DNA from 3 places in the Streptomyces sp. NPDC096105 genome. Region 2 is predicted to be linked to each of the others. Evidence: riboswitches for the same ligand, from Rfam matches in the RefSeq annotation. Region 2 holds a riboswitch; each other region holds the start of a gene.
The links. Region 2 has a riboswitch for cyclic di-AMP ahead of ACIQ8B_RS26295 (M23 family metallopeptidase). Riboswitches for the same ligand answer to the same signal wherever they lie in the genome.

Region 1: linked by a shared signal. The riboswitch ahead of ACIQ8B_RS28975 (peptidoglycan DD-metalloendopeptidase family protein) and the one ahead of ACIQ8B_RS26295 (M23 family metallopeptidase) in region 2 are both predicted to bind cyclic di-AMP.
Region 3: linked by a shared signal. The riboswitch ahead of ACIQ8B_RS02760 (M23 family metallopeptidase) and the one ahead of ACIQ8B_RS26295 (M23 family metallopeptidase) in region 2 are both predicted to bind cyclic di-AMP.

Annotation. Positions count from the first base shown of each region.
Region 1 covers NZ_JBIWGC010000026.1:1,703-5,969, reverse strand. The annotation lists gene ACIQ8B_RS28980 (SGNH/GDSL hydrolase family protein) at 1-450, opposite strand, end outside; gene ACIQ8B_RS28975 (peptidoglycan DD-metalloendopeptidase family protein) at 676-1,608, opposite strand; cyclic di-AMP (ydaO/yuaA leader) riboswitch at 1,613-1,777, opposite strand; gene ACIQ8B_RS28970 (tyrosine-protein phosphatase) at 2,320-3,117, shown strand; gene ACIQ8B_RS28965 (DUF6126 family protein) at 3,145-3,258, opposite strand; gene ACIQ8B_RS28960 (helix-turn-helix domain-containing protein) at 3,270-3,893, opposite strand; gene ACIQ8B_RS28955 (aspartate aminotransferase family protein) at 3,964-4,267, opposite strand, start outside.
Region 2 covers NZ_JBIWGC010000020.1:96,609-100,875, reverse strand. The annotation lists gene ACIQ8B_RS26305 (HPr family phosphocarrier protein) at 1-29, shown strand, start outside; gene ACIQ8B_RS26300 (GntR family transcriptional regulator) at 172-876, opposite strand; gene ACIQ8B_RS26295 (M23 family metallopeptidase) at 1,078-1,851, opposite strand; cyclic di-AMP (ydaO/yuaA leader) riboswitch at 1,864-2,029, opposite strand; gene ACIQ8B_RS26290 (M16 family metallopeptidase) at 2,232-3,620, opposite strand; gene ACIQ8B_RS26285 (M16 family metallopeptidase) at 3,617-4,267, opposite strand, start outside.
Region 3 covers NZ_JBIWGC010000002.1:14,568-18,834, reverse strand. The annotation lists gene ACIQ8B_RS02780 (HAMP domain-containing sensor histidine kinase) at 1-143, shown strand, start outside; gene ACIQ8B_RS02775 (response regulator) at 174-833, shown strand; gene ACIQ8B_RS02770 (dihydrofolate reductase family protein) at 944-2,077, shown strand; tRNA gene ACIQ8B_RS02765 (tRNA-Met) at 2,141-2,214, shown strand; cyclic di-AMP (ydaO/yuaA leader) riboswitch at 2,533-2,690, shown strand; gene ACIQ8B_RS02760 (M23 family metallopeptidase) at 2,703-3,713, shown strand; gene ACIQ8B_RS02755 (PrsW family intramembrane metalloprotease) at 3,818-4,267, opposite strand, start outside.

The sequences.
Region 1 (4,267 bases), on a different contig from region 2:
GCAGCCGTACCGGTCGGCGACGGCCCGCACATGCCCGTTGTACGTGGCGATCTTGCCGCGCAGATGCTTGAGCAGCGGAACGCCACGGGTGTCGAACCCGGTGGTCACCAGGACCGTGCCGGCCGCCGCGGCGAGCCGGGCGACGGCCTTCTCGAAGCGCTCGGCGACCTCGTCCGGGTCGCTGCCCGGGCGCAGGATGTCGTTGCCGCCCGCGCAGAACGAGACCAGGTCGGGGGCGAGTTCGACGGCCCGGGGGACCTGGTCGGCCACGATCTGGTCCAGCAGCTTGCCGCGCACCGCGAGATTGACGTATTGGAAGTCGCCCTCGGGCCTGCGGTCGGCGAGCAGGACGGCGAGCCGGTCGGCCCAGCCGACGAACGCCCCGTCGGGGCCGGGGTCGCCGACGCCCTCGGTGAAGCTGTCCCCCACCGCCACGTACGACCCGATCACTGTTGCCTTGTCACTCTTCGAATCGTCTGCCACAACCGCACATGATTCACCTTCCGATGTGACCTACGCGACCGTAGGGAGGGGTTGACGGACGGTGAGATAAGCCACTCCGAGGTTTGACCGAGCCCGGAACAGGTACGGGCCGGGCCCGGACACGCCGAAGGCCGGCCCCGTGGATCGGGGTCCGGCCTTCGGCGCGCGTGTCAGGAAGGGGGCCGCGAGGGGTCAGATGGAGACGCCCTTGGAGCGGAGGTACGAAACCGGGTCCACGTCCGAGCCGTAGTCCGGGCCGGTGCGGATCTCGAAGTGCAGGTGCGGGCCGGTCACGTTGCCGGTCGCACCGGAGAGACCGACCTGCTGGCCGGCGCTCACCGTCTGGCCCGTCGAGACGGACAGCGAGGACAGGTGGGCGTACTGGGCGTAGTAACCGTCGTTCAGCTTGATGACGACCTGGTTGCCGTACGCGCCGCCCCAGCCGGCGGAGACGACGGTGCCGGCTCCGACGGCCTTCAGGGAGGTGCCGGTCGGGATGCTGAAGTCGACACCGGTGTGGTAGCCGCTGGACCACATGCTGCCGGCCACCTTGTAGGCGGTGCCGACGCCGCCGCCGGGCACCGGCGAGCTGTAGGCGGAGGTGGTCTGGGTGGAGGCGCCGTCGGAGGCGGACTCCTCGGACGACTTCTGCGCGGGCTGCTGAGCGGGCTTCTCGGCGGGCTTCTCGGCCTTGGGAGCGGCGGGCTTCGACGCCTGCGGCGAAGTGGACTGCCGGGGCGCGCTCTCGGCGACGGCCTTGCCGCCGAGGGAGAGCTTCAGACCCGGGTGGATGAGCGACGGGTCGTCACCCACGGCCTCGCGGTTGTCCGCGTAGAGCTGCTTCCAGCCACCGTCGACGTGCTCCGCCTCGGCGATCCTGGCGAGGTAGTCGCCGGCCTTCACGGTGTACGTGCGGGCCTCGTCGCCCTTGTCGGCCTTGGCCTGCTGGCCGGTGACGGACAGCGACTGGACCGACTTCTCGGGGGCCGACTGCGGCGTCGCGGCGTGCGCGCCGGTGGCGCCGAGGAGCGGCAGGGCGAGCGCGGCGCCACCGGTTCCGGCGACGGCGATGGAGCGGGTGAAACGCTGAGCCTTGGTACGGCGGTGCTTACCCTTCGCGGGCATGACGAATTCCTCTCCGGCGCCTACGAGGTGAGCTGTCGGGTGCGGACTGGAGATGTCCGGCCGCGTTGCCGCGCGGCTTAACCCCAAGCCTGTTTCCGGGGTCCGGAACAGGCAGTCGTACCTGTGGGTCCCCCGCTCCTGCCGTACGTCGGGTCAGTGTGTGCGGGCTCCGGGCGGCGGCAGGATTAGGCGTCCGTCCGGATCGGTTGGGAACGTAAGCGACCCCGACGCGGCGAAACAAGCGCGGGTTCCCGCGAACCCGCTTTTTACGTGATCGAAAGGAGGAAAAGACGTCACCGTGCGTTGATGCCGGAAGCGGCACGCGGGCGAATTCCCTTGTCACGGAGGGGAATTACGTGGACATGGCGACAGCACACGGTCACCGGTATGACGATGCTCACGCACCCCGTCCTCAAATCTCGCCCTATCGGGGCAAGTTATCCCTAACCGCTCCAATCGGGCAGAACTCCGTAATCACCTAAAGTTCGGCACCACGGACGACACAGAGGCGACATCCGGATCCTTGCGACGCCAACCGTCACACGCCTCACACAAACGGACAAAAAGCGACATAAAGTGCCACACCGCCAGGTGTCCGGGGCCCGCTCAGCCACCCTGTGGACAACTCATTGCCCCAGGCAGGTATGTCGTATCGTCGAGTGGTGCCCGTCGGCGAGCCGCGGCGACGGCGCCGAGTGGGAGGAGCCGTCCGTGACGCAGGAGATCCCGTCGACCGAGCCCCAGCTGACCGGGGTGCGCAACTTCCGCGACGTGGGCGGGCTGCCCACGGTGGACGGCCGACGGGTGCGGCACGGGGTGCTGTTCCGCAGCGGTCACCTCGCCCACGCCACCGCGGAGGACGCCGCCTTCCTCGCCTCGCTCGGCCTGCACACCGTGTTCGACTTCCGCAACGCGGCCGACCAGAAGCTGGAGGGGCCGGACGTCGAGCTGCCGGGCGTGCGCAACGTCAACCTGCCGCTGAGCGACCCGGCCGACGGCGCGGAGTTCTGGAAGATGGTGCGCGACGGCGACCTGGACCAGCTCCGCGCGATCCTCGCCGACGGCCAGGGCGCCGACCGGATGATCACCTCGTACCGCATGATCGTCAAGGAGCGCACCGCCGAGCACTCCCAGGTGCTGCGCGCGCTCGCCGAGGACAGCGTCCCCGCCCTGATGCACTGCGCGGCCGGCAAGGACCGCGCCGGTCTGTCCGTGGCGGTCACCCTGCTCGCCGTGGGCGTGGAGCGCGACGCGATCGTCGAGGACTACCTGAAGTCCAACGCCAAGCACCGCCGCTACAAGGTGCGCCGCAGCGGCAGCTCCCCCGACGCCTACTCCCCCGAGGTCATGGAGCTGCTCAGCCCGCTGTTCGACGCGCGTGAGGAGTATCTGGCGGCGGCCTTCGAGACCGTCGAGGAGACCTGGGGCGGCGTGGACGCCTACCTGGAGCAGGGGCTCGGTCTCACGCCGGCCCGCCGGGAGCGGCTGCGCGAGCGCCTGCTCGACTGACGCCGGCTCCCGCCGCCCGGCCGGCTGCTACTTCTTCGGCGCGATCTCGAAGAGGAAGTAGATGAAGGCCGCGAAAACGTGTCCCACCACGACGTAGACGAACAGACGGACCCACAGGGCCCGGGGGAACTTCTCCTCCATGTCCTTGCCGGTCACGGTGTCTCTCCAGGGGTCGGGCCCAGGCACAGGGCGGCCGTGGGACTCTGCAGCAGGGTGTGGACGAACAGCAGCTCGACACCGTCGGCGTCCTGCGCGGCGATGCGGTGCGGGGTGAGCGAGTCGAAGTGGGCGCTGTCGCCCGGGGACAGCCGGTGCAGGGTGTCCCCGAGGCACAGCAGCAGCCGCCCCCTGAGGACGTACAGCCACTCCTCGCCGGGGTGGACCCGCACGATGTCGCCCTGGGAGCCGTGCGGCACATGGACCCGCAGGGCCTGCATGCCGCGTCCGGCGGCGCCGGCCTGCCAGTACGACCAGCCGCCCGCCTCCGTGGGATCCATGTCGGCGGCGCGCACCACGGCGTCCCGGTCGGCGGCCGACTCCCCGAGCAGCTCGGAGACGGTCGTCCCGTAGATCCGCGCCAGGGAGAGCAGCATCGGCAGCGAGGGCTGGCGCTGCCCGGTCTCCAGCCGGGAGAGGTGGGCGGGCGACAGGCCCGCCTGCCGGGCGGCGGCCTCCAGCGTCAGGGAGGCCCGACGGCGCAGGGCGCGCAGCTGCGGAGCGACCGCGGGCAGCGCTTCGGCGGCCTCCGCCCGCGGTTCGGTCTCGGAGGAGCTCATGCCCCCATTGAGCACCAGGACTTACCCCTGAGGCAATTTCCTTGCCTCTGAGGCAAACCACGCCGGGTCCTCACCGGTTGGCGACCGCCTGCTTCACCAGGGTCTTGCCGAAGTCCCAGATGAGTCCGCCCTCGTGGGCGTCGTCCATCACCGCGGTGAAGGCGTCCACGAACCGGTTCACGTCCCCCTCGTCGATGATCAGCGGAGGGATCAGCTTGATCACCTCCAGATGATCGCCGGAGACCTGAGTGAGGATACGGTGCCGCTGGAGCAGCGGGACCACCACCATCTGCGCGAAGAGCCCCTTGCGGGCCGCCTGCAGCATGGTCCAGCGCGAGCGCAGCTTCAGCGAGCGGGGCCGCCCGAACTCGATG
Region 2 (4,267 bases):
GCCTCGAGGAACTCCCCGAGACCGTCTGAATCCGTATTTCCGCACGCGACGGCCGTGCGACCCGGAAAGGCCCGTCCGGACCCCGGACGGGCCTTTCCTTTTCCTCTTTCCATTTCCGGGCAGCCGAAAAATCCCCCGCCCTTCGCACCCTCTTTTTGTACGGGGCCCGTGTTAAGGGCGCAGGCTCGGCATGTGTACGGGATGTTGCGCGTTCCTCACACGGTCCGTGCGGACGGACCGCTCGGCGCCGGAGCCGAACCGGAGCCGGTGGCCGGCGTTCGCCTGCTCGGCGTGCACCCCCGCGAGGGTCCGCGCCCGCTCGCCGTCGCCGCGGGCCACGGCGTCCACGATCGCGCCGTGCTCCGCCCAGTACGCCACCGGGTCGGCCGGCCCGTCGACCGCGTACATCCAGGCGATCTTGTGCCTGAGCTGGGTCAGCATCGACGTCAGCGCCGGGCTGCCGGAAGCCTGGGCGAGCGTCTCGTGGAACCAGCCGCCCAGTGAGCGCAGATCGTCGCTGCTGCCCTGACGTACGCGTTCCTGCCCCAGCCTGACCAGGCCCCGCAGCACCTTCAGATGCGCGTCGGTGCGCCGCTGGGCCGCCCGCAAGGCGCCGAGGGGCTCCAGGAGCCGGCGCATCTCCAGCAGGTCGGCGGCCTCCTGCTCGGTGGGCTCCGCCACGCACGCGCCCGCGTGCCGCCGGGTCACCACGAAGCCCTCGGCCTCCAGCGTGCGCAGGGCCTCGCGGACGGGGACGCGGGAGACCCCGTAGCGGCGGGCGAGCAGTTCCTCGGTGAGCCGGCTCCCGCGCCCGTGGACACCGGCGACGATGTCGTCCCGGATCGCCGTGCACACCGAGTGCGCGGGAATACGCATGACCGACCTCCGGATCAATTCCCGTGGAACGTCGACGATTGACGTCCGTTCGTGACTCTATTGCAATCGGCGGCGATTTCCGACGGCGGACCGGAATTCCTCCATGATTTTCGGACGGAGGGCGCCGGGACGGATGTGCCCCGGAACGGCGAAAGCCCCGGCTCGCGGGGAGCCGGGGCCCGAGGGCGTGACGGGCGCGCCTCAGATGTTCACGCCGTGCGACCGGAGGTAGGCGGCCGGGTCGAGGTCGGAGCCGTACTCGGCGGACGTGCGGGCCTCGAAGTGGAGGTGGGCGCCGGTGACGTTGCCCGTGGCGCCGGAGAGACCGATCTGCTGGCCGGCGGCGACCTCCTGCCCCACCGACACGGCGATCGACGACAGGTGCGCGTACTGGGTGTACGTGCCGTCGTGCATCTTGATGACGACCTGGTTGCCGTACGCGCCGCCCCAGCCGGCCTCGACGACGGTGCCGACGCCCACGGACTGGACGGGCGTGCCGCTCGCGGCGTGGAAGTCGATCCCGGTGTGGCTGCCGGACGACCAGATGGCGCCGCCGCTCCGGTAGGCGGTCGAGACGTACGAGCCGGGGATCGGGGAGACGAAGGTGTTGAGCCGCTTGCGCTCGGCCTCGCGGGCGGCGCGCTCCTTCGCGGCGCGGGCCTTCTCCGCCTCCTCGGCCGCCCGCTCGCGCGCCGCCTCCTCGGCGGCCTTGCGCGCGGCCGCCTCGGCCGCCACGCGGGCGGCCTCGTGCTGGGCGGCGGCCTGGGCGTCGATGCGGTCGGCGATCACGTCACCCAGGGTGACGACGGGGGTGAGGCCGGTCCGTGCCGCGGCCGGTTCGGCGGCGAGCGCGGGGGCCGCGAGGGAGCCGACGACGCCGGTGCCCGCGAGGGCCGCGACGCCCGCGGCGCGGGCGGAACCGCGCTGGACGCGGCTGGGACGACGGTGCTTCCCGGTGGCGCGGGTGAACGCCATGTACAGGCTGGTCCTTTCCTTCCCTCTCGCCTACCGGGTTAGCTGACGGGTTCGGAGCAGGAAGGTCTCCTACGGACCCCCTCGCGACACGCGCGGGCGTCCGATTCACCCCAGGGATCTCATGTGGGTCCCCGGCTCCCCTGGCTCGCGCCGTACGGGGACTCGGCGATGGCTGTCCGGTGCCGCGGGTGCGGCGCACTGCCCGACGAACAGCCCGCACGAAGCTAAGCGGGACGTCGCGCGATCCCCAAACGATTCCCGGGTTTTGTAGCGCATACCACAGGGCAGACAGGCAACCTCCGCCCCAATTCGGGCATAAGGGAGCCCCGGTGGCGTCGCCGTCACCGGGGCCTTTCACGCGCGCGTGTGCGGCGGCTGCCCTACTCGGCCGTCACGACGGTGACTTCGCCGATCCCGAGCGCCTCCACGGGCGCCTTGATCTGCGCCGCGTCACCGACGAGCACGGTGACGAGACGGTCCACCGGGAAGGCGTTCACGACGGCTGCCGTGGCCTCCACGGTGCCGGTCGCGGCCAACTGCCGGTACAGGTCGGCCTGGTAGTGGTCCGGCAGGTGCTGCTCGACCTGGTCGGCCAGCGTGCTCGCGACGGCCGCGGCGGTCTCGTACTTGAGCGGCGCCACGCCCACCAGGTTCTGCACGGCGACGTCGCGCTCCTCGTCGGTGAGGCCCTCGGCGGCCAGCGTGCGCAGCACGGTCCACAGGTCGTCCAGTGCCGGACCGGTGTTGGGGGTGTCGACGGAGCCGCTGATGGCCAGCATCGACGCGCCCGTGCCGTCCGGGGCGGACCGCAGCACCTGGCCGAACGCCCGGACGCCGTAGGTGTATCCCTTCTCCTCGCGCAGGACGCGGTCCAGGCGCGAGGTGAGGGTGCCGCCGAGGCAGTACGTGCCGAGCACCTGCGCGGGCCACACCCGGTCGTGCCGGTCCGGGCCGACACGGCCGATCAGCAGCTGCGTCTGGACGGCGCCGGCCCGGTCCACGATGACCACGCGGCCGGTGTCGTCCGCGACCACCGGCGGCACCGGCCGCGGCTGGGCCTGCGAGCCCGTCCAGGCGCCCAGGGTGTCGGCGAGCAGCGCGTCCAGGTCGACGCCGGTGAGGTCGCCGACCACCACGGCGGTCGCCGTGGCCGGGCGGACGTGCTTCTCGTAGAAGCCGCGCACGGCCGCGGAGTCGATGCGCGCGACGGTCTCCTCGGTGCCCTGGCGCGGGCGCGACATGCGCGAACTCGCCGGGAACAGCTCCTTGGAGAGCTCCTTCCCGGCGCGGCGGGACGGGCTCGCCAGCTCGTGCGGGATCTCGTCGAGGCGGTTGCGGACCAGCCGCTCGATCTCGCTGTCGGCGAAGGCGGGCGCGCGCAGGGCGTCGGCGACCAGACCGAGCCCCTTGGCCAGCCGCGAGGCCGGCACCTCGAGGCTGAGGCGGACGCCGGGGTGGTCGGCGTGCGCGTCCAGGGTGGCGCCGCAGCGCTCCAGCTCGGCGGCGAACTCCTCGGCGGTGTGCTTGTCGGTGCCCTCGGAGAAGGCGCGCGCCATGATCGTGGCGACGCCGTCGAGGTCCTCCGGCTCCGCGTCCAGGGGGGCGTCGAGGACCACCTCGACGGCGACGACCTGCTGGCCGGGGCGGTGGCAGCGCAGCACGGTCAGGCCGTTGTCGAGGCCACCGCGCTCGGGGGCCGGGAAGGCCCAGGGCTTGGCCTCGCCCGCCTGCGGCCGGGGGTGGAACTCCATCGTGGCGAGCTCGGTCACTTCGCCGTCTCCTCGTTGTCGTCGGCGCCGGCTGCGGCTGCGGCTTCCTCGGTCTCGTCGGTGGCGTCCTCGGCCGCCGGGGCGACGGGCTCGTAGACGAGCACCGCGCGGTTGTCGGGCCGCAGGCGGGCCTTGGCGACCTCCTGCACCTCCTCGGCGGTCACCTCCAGGACGCGGCTCACGGCGGTCAGGGCGAGCTGCGGGTCGCCGAACAGCACGGCGTAGCGGCAGAGTTCGTCGGCGCGGCCGGCCACCGTGCCGAGCCGGTCGAGCCACTCGCGCTCCAGCTGGGCCTGGGCGCGCTCCATCTCCTCGGCGGTGGGGCCCTCCTCGGCGAAGCGGACGAGCTCCTCGTCGATGGCGGCCTCGATGACGGGCACCTCGACGTCGCCGGACGTCTTGACGTCCAGCCAGCCCAGGGACGGCGCCCCGGCCAGCCGCAGCAGGCCGAACCCGGCGGTCACGGCCGTACGGTCGCGCCGCACCAGGCGGTTGTAGAGCCGCGAGGACTCGCCGCCGCCGAGGACGGTGAGCGCCAGGTCGGCCGCGTCGCACGCGCGCGTGCCGTCCTCCGGGAGCCGGTAGGCGGCCATCAGCGCCCGCGCGGGGACCTCCTCCTCGACGACCTCGCGCAGCTCCTCGCCGAT
Region 3 (4,267 bases), on a different contig from region 2:
CGGAGCTGCGGCTCGCCGTGCCCGTTCCCGCGCGTTTCCCCGCGCACGTCCTCGTCCCCGTACGGCCCGTGCGGACGTCCGCCTCCTCGACCGCTCCCGCCGTCGTGCGCCGGTCCGCGCCCGCGCACGCCCCGCCCCCGTGACCGACGTCCCCCGACCGGAAACGCTGAACCATGACCGACCCGTCCCCCGCCCGCATCCTCCTCGCCGACGACCACGCCCTGGTCCGCCGGGGGGTCCGACTCATCCTGGACGGCGAACCGGATCTGACCGTGGTGGCGGAGGCCGCCGACGGCGCCGAAGCCCTCGAACTGGCCCGGGAGCACCGCCCCGACCTGGCCATCCTCGACATCGCCATGCCGCGCCTGACCGGTCTGCAGGCGGCCCGTGAGCTCTCCCGCACCCTGCCGGGGACCCGGATCCTCGTGCTGACCATGTACGACAACGAGCAGTTCTTCTTCGAGGCGCTGGCCGCCGGCGCCTCGGGCTACGTCCTGAAGTCGGTCGCCGACCGCGATCTCGTCGAGGCCTGCCACGCCACCATGCGGGGCGAGCCCTTCCTCTACCCGGGGGCGGTCAACGCCCTCATCCACAACTACCTCGACCTCGCGCGGGAGGGCCGGACGCTGCCCGCGAAGGCCATCACCGACCGGGAGGAGCAGATTCTCAAGCTGGTCGCCGAGGGCCACACCTCCCAGCAGATCGCGGACCTGCTGGTGATCAGCCCCAAGACGGTGGAGCGGCACCGTGCCAATCTGCTCGCCAAACTGGGCCTCAAGGACCGGCTGGAGCTCACCCGCTACGCCATCCGGGTCGGCCTGATCGAGCCCTGACACCGGTCCCGGCGGCCGGGGCACGGTCCGCTCCCCGCCGCACGGGTTGCCAGACTGGACGCGGACCGCGCAGCGGTCCCGCCGTCAACCCGCACCCGGAGAGCCCGCCGATGCCGCACCCGTACGTCCTGCTGTCCGCCGCCGTCTCCCTCGACGGCTACCTGGACGACACCGGCCCGGAGCGGCTGCTGCTGTCGAGCCCGGCCGACTTCGACCGGGTCGACGAGGTACGGGCCTCCGTGGACGCCGTCCTGGTCGGCGCCGGCACCCTGCGCGCCGACAACCCCCGTCTGCTGGTCAACTCGCCCGAGCGCCGCGCCGCCCGGGTCGCGGACGGCAGGCCGGAGTACCCGCTGAAGGTCACGGTGAGCGGCTCCGGCGACCTGGACCCGGCGGCGCGGTTCTGGTACACCGGCGGCGAGAAGGTCCTCTACACCACCGACGAGGGCGCCGGACGGGCCCGCGCCCTCGGTCTCGCCGCCGACGTCGTCCCGCTCGGCGACGGCCTGGACTGGCGGCGGCTGCTGGAGCACCTGCACGACGAGCGCGGGGTGCGGCGCCTGATGGTCGAGGGCGGCGGGCGGATCCACACCCAGCTGATGACCCAGGGCCTCGCCGACGAACTGCAGCTCGTCCTCGCCCCGCTGTTCGTCGGCGACCCGGACGCCCCCCGGCTGTTCGGCCCCGGCTCCTACCAGGGCGGCCGGCTGCGGCTGGTCGAGACTCGGCCCGTCGGCGACGTCGTCCTGATGCGCTACGAGCCCACCGCGCCCGGCACCGGCGCGCTGCCCTCCGCGGCCGACCACCACTGGCTCGCCCTCGCCTGCGAGCTGGCCGCGCTGTGCCCGCCCTCCGGGACCGCGTTCAGCGTCGGCGCGGTCGTGGTCGCCGCCGACGGCACCGAGTTGGCGCGGGGGTACTCCCGTGAGGGCGGCGACCCCGTGGTGCACGCGGAGGAGGCCGCGCTCGCCAGGACCGACCCCACCGACCCGCGGCTGGCCGGCGCCACCGTCTACTCCAGCCTGGAGCCGTGCGCCCGTCGCGCGTCCCGGCCGGCGCCCTGCGCGCGGCTGATCCTGGACGCGGGGGTGCGCCGGGTGGTCACGGCCTGGCGGGAGCCGGACACCTTCGTGGCGGACGCCGACGGCAGCGCGGTGCTGGCGGACGGGGGCGCCACGGTGCTGGTCCTGCCGGAGCACGAGCGGCGTGCGAAGGCGCCGAACGCGCATCTGCCGGCCGGCTGATCGCGCCGCCGGGGAAGGGATGTGCGTCGGGCCCCGCGGATGCCGTACACTGGTGATTACCGACGCGGGGTGGAGCAGCTCGGTAGCTCGCTGGGCTCATAACCCAGAGGTCGCAGGTTCAAATCCTGTCCCCGCTACTGAAGGCCGAGGGCCGGAATCCGAAAGGGTTCCGGCCCTCGGTGTTTTCTGTATACCGGCGCCTTGTGCCGGCACCTTTCTCCCCGCCTCTCACGCAGCGTGAGCGAAGTGCTTCGCAGCGCATAACAACTGACATACCGTCAGGTTCGACCGGTCGTCCGACGCGCGGTCAACTCGCCCGTTTTCGCCCGGTCATGGCGCTTAAGTCCGCACGGAAATCGTGAACGATCAAGAGGAATGGCTTGGAATCCGGCCCCCGCGTCTATTAACGTTCGATAACGCAGCGCGGTCGTCCCAGCCGTCACAGAAGGCGGCTCCGTGCGCACGCGCCGAATCCCGCGAGGGAACCGGGGAACCACCACCATGGGGTGAATCGGGCGGATACCGCCGTGAGAACACGGCTCGTATACGCGCGTAGGAGACCTTCCTGCTCCGAACCCGTCAGCTAACCCGGTAGGCGAAGAAGGAAGGAAAGGAGCGCGCCCACGTGGCGTCCAACCCGCCTGCCCCCGAGGCCCCGTTCCACCCGAGCGACACCTTCGCCTACGGCGCCGACGAGGGCCCGTTCGAGGAGTGGAACCCCACCGCGGAGTCCGTACGGCCCGTGCGCGGGCGGCACCGCGTCGCCAAGCAGCGCGGAGGCGGACTCGCCCGCAGCTCCACCGTCCTGGGCGTCGGCGTCATAGCCGCCGTCGGCGCCGGCGGCATGGCCAGCGCCCAGACCGGCAAGCCGCCCGTCTCCATCTCCATGCCCGACCTGCCCAACGTGGGTTCCCTCCTCTCCGAGGAGGAAACGCCCAAGGGCACGAGCACCCCCCTCAGCGACATCGGCATGACCACCGCCGACGCCGAGGAGGGCGCCTCCGGCGCCGGAGAGGCGCTGCGCGCCCGCATCATGGCCCAGGTCGAGCAGCAGCAGGGGCAGGCGCAGAGCAAGGCCCAGGCCGCCGCCCTCGCCGCCGCCGAGAAGGAGGCCGCCGAGGCCGCCGCCAAGGCGGAGAAGGAGGCCAAGGAGAAGGCCGAGGCCGCGAAGAAGAGGGCGGAGGAGGAGGCCGCGAAGAAGGCCGAGGCCGAACGCCTCGCCGAGCTGGCCAAGCAGTACACCCTGCCGACCTCCTCGTACACCCTCACCTCGACGTTCGGTCAGGCCGGCGTCTACTGGTCCTCCGGCTACCACACGGGCCTCGACTTCGCCGCCCCCACCGGCACGCTGATCAAGGCGGTCCACACCGGCACGATCACCGCCGCCGGCTGGGACGGCTCGTACGGCTACAAGACCGTGCTCACCCTCGACGACGGCACCGAGATCTGGTACGCCCACCAGTCGTCGATCAACGTCAGCGTCGGCCAGAAGGTCACCACCGGCGACGTGATCGGCCGCGTCGGCGCGACCGGCAACGTCACCGGCGCCCACCTTCACTTCGAGGTCCACCCCGCCGGCTCCTCCGGCGGCGTCGACCCGGCCGCCTGGCTGGCCGGCAAGGGCCTCAGCGTCTGAACCACCCGGCGGCCGCGTCCCGGCCGCCGACGCCGCGAACGCCGGCAGCCCCGACGACGCCCCCCCCGACGTCAGGGCTGCCGGTCCCGCATGTCCGGGGCTCCTCAGCGGCGGTGGGGGTGCTCCCCGTACGCCGGATACGGATGACCGTGGGGCGGCTGCCCGTACGCCTGCCACGGCGCGGGGACGGGCCCGTACGCCCACGCCGCGCCGTACGGCACCGGGGGCGCCGTGAGACGGGCCGCGTGCTCCAGTGCCGGACGGGCCGCCGCGCGCCGGTGCCACAGCTCCAGCAGCAGCTCCCGCTCCCGGCTCACGAAGTCCGGTCCCGCCTTCCCCGCGCGGCCCCGGTGCCGCAGGAACGCCAGCGAGGTCGCGTACGCCTCGTACTGGGCGACCGCGCGCGCCGCGGGCCTGCCCCCGTGCTCACGCGCGAACTTCCGGGCGAGGCGCCGGGCCCGCATCGAGCCCAGCGCGAACGGCTCCGCGGGACGCAGCCAGCCGGCGGCCACGTACGCGGGCAGCTCCGTGCGCACGGTCCGCAGCTCCCGCTG